3 regions of the Streptomyces sp. WAC07094 genome follow, and region 1 is predicted to be linked to each of the others. Evidence: riboswitches for the same ligand, from Rfam matches in the RefSeq annotation. Region 1 holds a riboswitch; each other region holds the start of a gene.

Region 1 (2,253 bases):
CCAGGGAGCGCAGGTCCTCGCTGCCGCCCGTCCTGGCCCGCTCCTGGCCCAGCCTGACCAGACCGCGCAGCACCTTGAGATGGGCCTCCGAGCGGCGCTGGGCGGCCTTCGCGGCGCCGAGCGGCTCGAGCAGCATCCGCATGTCCAGCAGATCCGCGCCCTCCTGCTCGGTGGGCTCCGCCACACACGCGCCCGCGTGCCTGCGGGTGACGACGAAGCCCTCGGCCTCCAGCGTCCGCAGCGCCTCCCGCACGGGGACGCGGGAGACTCCGTACCGGCGCGCGAGAAGCTCCTCGGTGAGCCGGCTGCCGCGCTCGTGGACACCGGAGACGATGTCGTCACGGATCGCCGTGCATACCGAGTGCGCCGGAATACGCATGTCCGACCTCCGCCTTAATCACCGCGAAACGTCGTCGACTGACGTGTGTTCACCCGACTCTATTGCAGCGCTTCGCAATTTCCGACGGCGGGCCGGAATCCATGGATATTTTTTGGACAGACAGTCGTTCGAAACGAGGACGGCCCCGGCTCGGGAGCCGGGGCCGTCCTCGTTTCATGTGCGCCTCCAGGAAGCGGATCGCCGGACCCCGAAGGCGGATCGTCAGACGTTCACACCGTGAGCGCGCAGATACGCGACGGGGTCCATGTCCGAGCCGTACTCCGGGGACGTACGGGCCTCGAAGTGGAGGTGCGGCCCGGTGACGTTGCCGGTGGCCCCGGAGAGGGCTATCTGCTGGCCGGGAGTGACCCGCTGGCCCGCGGAGACCCCGATGGACGACAGATGGCCGTACTGCGTGTAGGTGCCGTCGTTCATCCTGATGACGATCTGGTTGCCGTACGCACCGCCCCAGCCCGTCTCGACGACCGTGCCGGAGCCGACCGCGTGCACGGGCGTGCCGCCGGCGGCGTGGAAGTCGATGCCGGTGTGCGAACCGGAGGACCACAGGGAGCCGCCTGTCCTGTACCCGGTGGAGACGTAGGAGTGGAAGACCGGCGCCACGAAGGCGTTCAGGCGCCGGCGCTCGGCCTCACGGGCGGCGCGTACCTTGGCCGCGCGCTCCTGTGCCGCCTTCTCCGCGGCACGCTTGCGGGCGGCCTCCTCGGCCTTCTTCAGCTCGGCCGCCTGCTTCTGCGCGGCGGCCTGGGCGTCGATCTTCGCGGCGACCTCGTCGCCCATGCTGACGGCCCGGATCAGTCCGGTCTGCTCGACAGGGGTGCCGGCGGCGAACGCCGGAGCTGCCAGGGCACCGATGACGCCGGTGGTGGTGAGCGCGGCGACGCCCACGGCGTTCGTGGTCGTGCGCTTCACGCGGCTCGGACGGCGGTGCTTCCCGGTGGCGCAGGTGAACGCCATGTGTGTGGCTGGTCCTTTCCTTCCCTCTCGCCTACCGGGTTAGCTGACGGGTTCGGAGCAGGAAGGTCTCCTACGGGCTGCGCGCCCGATTCACCCCAGGGATCGGGCCCGCTCCGGCCACAAGGACGGCGGCAGCGGGCCCCTCCGGCCACGAAGGCGGCACAGGAGGGTGGGTCCCCGGCTCCCCTGGCTCGCGCCGTACGGGGACTCGGCGATGGCTGTCCGGTGCCGCGGATGCGGCGCAGTGCCTGACGGACAGCCCGGATGACGCTAAGAGGGCCCTGTTTCGATCGGCAAACCGATCAGAGGGTTTGTAGCGCATCCCACAGGGCAGAGCGGCCGTCTCTGTGGCAATACGGACAAAGCCCAAGAGGCGGGGCCCCGGTGACCGAAATCACCGGGGCCCGCACCGAAGCCGCGCCCGACGTGCGAGGCGACTTCAACGGCTTCCCGCGCGCACGGATTTTGCTCCTGCGGGCGCGGGGCGTCCGCCTACTCGGCCGCCACCACGCTCACTTCGCCGATTCCGAGCGCCTTGACGGGTTCCTCGATCTGCGCGGCGTCGCCCACCAGCACGGTCACCAGCCGGTTCACCGGGAACGCGTTCACGACGGCTGCCGTGGCCTCCACCGTGCCCGTCGCGGCAAGCGCCTGATACAGCGTCGCCTGGTAGTCGTCCGGAAGGTGCTGCTCCACCTGGTCGGCGAGCGAGCTCGCGACCGCGGCCGCGGTCTCGAACTTGAGCGGTGCCACTCCCACGAGGTTCTGCACCGCGACATCGCGCTCCGCGTCGGTCAGACCCTCGGCCGCGAGCGTGCGGAGCACCTTCCAGAGGTCGTCCAGCGCCGGTCCCGTGTTCGGAGTGTCGACGGAGCCGCTGATGGCGAGCATCGCCGCAC
Region 2 (2,253 bases), 2.1 Mb from region 1:
CGCCCGGGTGCACCTCCAGGTGCAGGTGCGGCCCGGTCACGTTGCCGGTGGCACCCACACGGCCGATGACGTCGCCGGTGGCAACCTTCTGCCCCACGGTCACGCTGATGGACGACTGGTGGCAGAACCAGAGTTCCGTGCCGTCGTCGAGGGTCAGGATCGTGCGGTAGCCGTACGAGCCGGCCCAGCCGGCCTCCGTGACGGTGGCGCTGTGTATCGCCTTGATGAGCGTGCCCGTGGGCGCGGCGAAGTCGAGCCCGGTGTGGTAGCCGGAGGACCACATGGCACCGGCGTCACCGAAGCGGGAGGTCAGGGTGTAGGAGGAGGTCGGCAGCGCGTACTGCTTGGCGAGTGCGGCGAGCCGCTCCGCCTCGGCCTTCTTCTTGGCCTCTTCCTCTGCCTTCTTCTTCGCGGCGGCGGCCTTGGCCTTGGCGTCGTCCTGCGCCTTGACGGCGGCCGCGGCGGCCTTCTTCGCGGCGGCGTCCTCCGCCGCCTGCGCGGCCGCGGCGGCGATCCGGTCCTGCTGGGACTCGGCCTGCTGCATGATCCGGGCGCGCAGCGCCTCCCCCGCGTCCGAGGAGCCGGCGGCGGCCTCCTCGGTGGTCAGGCCGGCGCCGCTGAGCGCGGTGGCGGAGCCCTTCGGGGCACTGCTGGTGTCCGCGCCGATGAACTCCTTGGCCGAGTGGGTGACCGAGGAGAGGTCGGGCATGGATATGGAGACCGGAGGCTTGCCGCTCTGCGCGGTGGCCATGCCGCCCGCACCTACGGCGGCCATCACGCCGACGCCCAACACCGTGGAGCTGCGCGCGAGTCCGCCCCCGCGCTGCTTGGCGACGCGGTGCCGGCCGCGGACAGGGCGGAGGGACTCCTCGGTGGGGTTCCACTCCTCCCAGGGGCCCTCGTCGTTGCCAGATGCGAAGCCGAACGTCTGAGTGTCGTTCGGAGCGAACGAGGTGCTCTGGGCAGGCCGGTTGGACGCCACGTGGGCGCACTCCTTTCCTTCCGTCTCGCCTACCGGGTTAGCTGACGGGTTCGGAGAGGAAGGTCTCCTACGCGCGTATACCGACCGTGCTTCCACGGCGGTCTCCGCCCGATTCACCCCAAGGTGGTGGTTCCCCGGCTCCCTTGCGGGATTCGGCACACGCGCACGGAGCCGCCTCTTGTGACGGCTGGGACGACCGCGCTGCGTTATCGAACGTTAATAGACCCGGGGCCTTGATTCCAAGCTGTTCGGACAGATCATTAACGCTTCTGGCCTGGACTTTCCCGCCATGATCGGCGGAAAAGGGGCGAGTTGACCGCGCCTCTTAAACCTCAGACGTATTGACGGTAAGTCAGTTGTTATGCGGAGGGGGGTCGGTCACTCACCCTTGGTGACCGCGGTCATGGACGCTCGGGTCTGCGCACCGCCAGCAGGGCCATGTCGTCCGTGGCGCGGCCGCCGGTGTGGCGGGCGACCGCTTCGGTGAGCGCGGCCAGCAGTGCGCCCGGGCCGGCGAAGACCCGGCCGGTGAGGCCCGCGGCGAGGTCGTAGAACTCCCCGTGCCGATCACGCGCCTCGGAGACGCCGTCCGTGTAGAGCAGCAGTGTGGCCCCTGGCGGGAAGTCCCACTCCTCCGCGCGGTCGGGCCGGGCCTCGAGGGCGCCGAGGCCGAGAGGCATCGCGGTCTCGCGGGCCTCGAGCACGCGCAGACTGCCGTCCGGGAGCAGCATCAGCGGGGCGGGGTGACCGCGGTTGAGGATGCGGACCAGGTCGCCGCCGTGCGGGATCTCCGCGAGGACCGCGGTGGTGAACCCCTCGACCATGTCGGGGCCGTCGCGCCGGGTGCCCTCGCGCGACAGGGCCCGCTCCAGCCGTTGGGCGACGGCCTCCGGCGTCGACTCCTGTTCCGCGGCCTCCCGGAAGGCGCCGATCACCACCGCGACCACGGCCACCGCGCCCATCCCCTTCCCCCGCACGTCGCCCACGACCAGCCGTACGCCGTGCGGGGTGTCCTGCACGGCGTACAGGTCACCGCCGATGAAGGCGCCGGCCTGGGCCGCCTCGTACCGGGCGGCGATGTCGAGCCCGCCGATCCGTGCGGCGGGCTCGGGCAGCACGGCGCGCTGGGCGGCCTCGGCGATCCCGCGTGCGGAGGCGAGCCGCTCGTTCTTGCGGCGGACGAGCACGTTGATGAGGACGGCGAGCACCGCGACGGTGACGATGGTGACCGACTCGGTGATCGCACCGGCCCCGCCGAGCAGGCCGAGCCC
Region 3 (2,253 bases), 4.8 Mb from region 1:
GGACACATCCACCACCAGCAGCACCGACCCGGTGAACGCGAGCGTGAGGACCACCAGTCCCGCTGCGGCCAGACGGGACGAGATCCGCACGATGGCCTGCTTGGCGTGCTGCTGGAACAGCGTGCGGTGCAGCGCGGCGGGTGCCATGAACAGCGCCGCGGCCAGCATGGAGAGCAGGAGGGTGCAGACGTATGTGGTGCGCTGGGCGGTGTCGAGGGACGGGAAGCGCTGGGTGAAGGCCAGGGTGAGCAGGAAGGCGAAGAGGATCTGCACGCCCGTCTGGATGACGCGCAGTTCCTGCAGCAGCTCGGCGAAGTTCCGATCGGCGCGCTCCAGCGGCGTCTCGTTCCGTTCGTCGTGAGGGGATCGGTCGGCCATGGTCAACGAGTAACCGCTCCGGACCGCCTCACGCGCGGGTGGGGTGGCGGCGTGTCGCGCCGCCACCCCACCGGACGGGTCAGCCGACCCGGCCGTACCAGACGCGCTTCGTCCAGAGCTTCTGGAGCCTCACGACGTCACCGGTCTTCGGTGAATGCCAGATCCTTCCCTTCCCGGCGTAGATGCCGACGTGGTAGACGTTCCGACCCGAGTGGAAGAACACCAGGTCTCCGGCCCTGCGCCGGGAGGCGGAGATGTGGTGCGTCCTGTTGTACTGTGCCGCGGCCGTGCGGGGCAGCTTCTTGCCCGCCTTCTTGAACGCGTACAGCGTGAGCCCCGAGCAGTCGAAGCGACGTGGCCCGGTGGCGCCGTACTGGTACGGGGCGCCCCTCTTCGCCGCCGCGACCTGGAGAGCCTTCGTCGCCAGGGAAGCGGCGGCCGCGTCGGCGCTGAGACCGGGGACGGTGATGCTGCCGCCGACGGCGGCGAGGGTGAGGGCCGAGGCGGTGCCGGCCCGGGTCAACAGCGACGGGACACGATTGAGCGCAGTCATGCGCAACCCTTCGTCAGCCGCCTGTGAAGGATGACCTGTCGGATTCGGGCTGGCGAAGTAGCCCGGCCGCTCACGCGGCTTCACCCCAAGGACCGTCCGGATCTCTCTCGGACGGCCCGCCTTGCCGGGTCCTCCACTCCTGCCGATCCACTCCTGTCGACCGGTCGTCCGGGCGGCGGCAGGACTCGGCGTCCGCCCGGACCGCCCCGCCGCGGGTGGCGGGGGCTTGTCGTCAGGAAGGGATCTTCACGTACAGGCGTCGGAAAATCACAACGAAATCGGGGGTTTGTGGGTTTACTCACCACTCACTCGTTCGGCTGGACAGCCGCGTGACCGGGGGCCGTTGGGGGGATGCGTGAGGCCCCGACCTGCACCGGAGCGTCTCATGCCGCCCTGAGGCCACGCGCGTTGTCCATCTTCACGGGCTCTCCGAAGGAGGCGCTCCTACTCCAACCAGGGGTACACCATTTGGTTCGTTTGAACCGCGCGTGGACGGTCGGTGTCCCCCAGAGCACCGCGCGGCGGCCCCCATCGCCGCAACTCACCCTTGACCGCGCGACGGTCACGCTCCGTCAGTCCGCGCCGGGCGGCACCGCGATGCGGGCGGCGCGGCGTTCACCGTCCAGAACCCGCAGCGCCCGGGTGAGAGTGGGGCCGTGCAACTCGTTCTCCCCTCTCTGGTGCATGAGTGCGAGTGCCTCCCGCAGTGCCGACGCCTTGCTCACCAGGGCCTGGGCGGCCCGCAGTCCGCGGTAGGTGTCACCGGAGTGCACCGGGTTGATGCGGCCGAGGAGATCGACCACATCGAGGTAACGGTCGATCAACTCGGCCTCGGCACGGGTGAGTGCGGGCAACGGGGGAAGTTCGGGGGGCAGCATCGGCCGCTCACCTCGCGCCGGGCGCGGTGCGGGACGCCTTGCGGCTCGCGATGATGCCGTCGATCAGTCCGTACTCCACGGCCGCCGGCGCGTCGAAGATCTTGTCCCGCTCGATGTCCGCCGCGATGCGCTCGGGGCTTCGGCCGGTGTGCCGTACGAGCATGTCCTCCAGTTGATTGCGGGTACGCGTCAACTCTGCGGCCTGGATGGCCAGATCGGTGGCCTGCCCCTGGACAGGCTCGGGCAGGGACGGCTGGTGGATCAGGATCCGCGCGCCCGGCAGTGCGAACCGCTTGCCGGGCGTGCCTCCCGCGAGCAGTACCGCCGCCGCGGACGCGGCCTGGCCGAGGCAGACGGTCTCCACGTCACAACTGACGTACTGCATCGTGTCGTAGACGGCGGTCATCGCACTGAACGAGCCGCCGGGGGAGTTGATGTACAGCG

What was found. Region 1 has a riboswitch for cyclic di-AMP ahead of RCR19_RS10000 (M23 family metallopeptidase). Riboswitches for the same ligand answer to the same signal wherever they lie in the genome.
Region 2: it holds a riboswitch for cyclic di-AMP, as region 1 does, so the genes downstream of both, RCR19_RS19535 (M23 family metallopeptidase) here and RCR19_RS10000 (M23 family metallopeptidase) in region 1, are expected to answer to the same signal.
Region 3: it holds a riboswitch for cyclic di-AMP, as region 1 does, so the genes downstream of both, RCR19_RS31765 (C40 family peptidase) here and RCR19_RS10000 (M23 family metallopeptidase) in region 1, are expected to answer to the same signal.

The regions. Positions count from the first base shown of each region.
Region 1 is NZ_JAVMJZ010000001.1:2,285,864-2,288,116, forward strand. Features, by position in the region: gene RCR19_RS09995 (GntR family transcriptional regulator) at 1-379, opposite strand, end outside; gene RCR19_RS10000 (M23 family metallopeptidase) at 602-1,354, opposite strand; cyclic di-AMP (ydaO/yuaA leader) riboswitch at 1,368-1,578, opposite strand; gene RCR19_RS10005 (pitrilysin family protein) at 1,847-2,253, opposite strand, start outside.
Region 2 is NZ_JAVMJZ010000001.1:4,427,568-4,429,820, reverse strand. Features, by position in the region: gene RCR19_RS19535 (M23 family metallopeptidase) at 1-982, opposite strand, end outside; cyclic di-AMP (ydaO/yuaA leader) riboswitch at 994-1,150, opposite strand; gene RCR19_RS19530 (PP2C family protein-serine/threonine phosphatase) at 1,384-2,253, opposite strand, start outside.
Region 3 is NZ_JAVMJZ010000001.1:7,131,718-7,133,970, forward strand. Features, by position in the region: gene RCR19_RS31760 (DUF6328 family protein) at 1-378, opposite strand, end outside; gene RCR19_RS31765 (C40 family peptidase) at 458-931, opposite strand; cyclic di-AMP (ydaO/yuaA leader) riboswitch at 935-1,132, opposite strand; gene RCR19_RS31770 (hypothetical protein) at 1,504-1,809, opposite strand; gene RCR19_RS31775 (ATP-dependent Clp protease proteolytic subunit) at 1,817-2,253, opposite strand, start outside.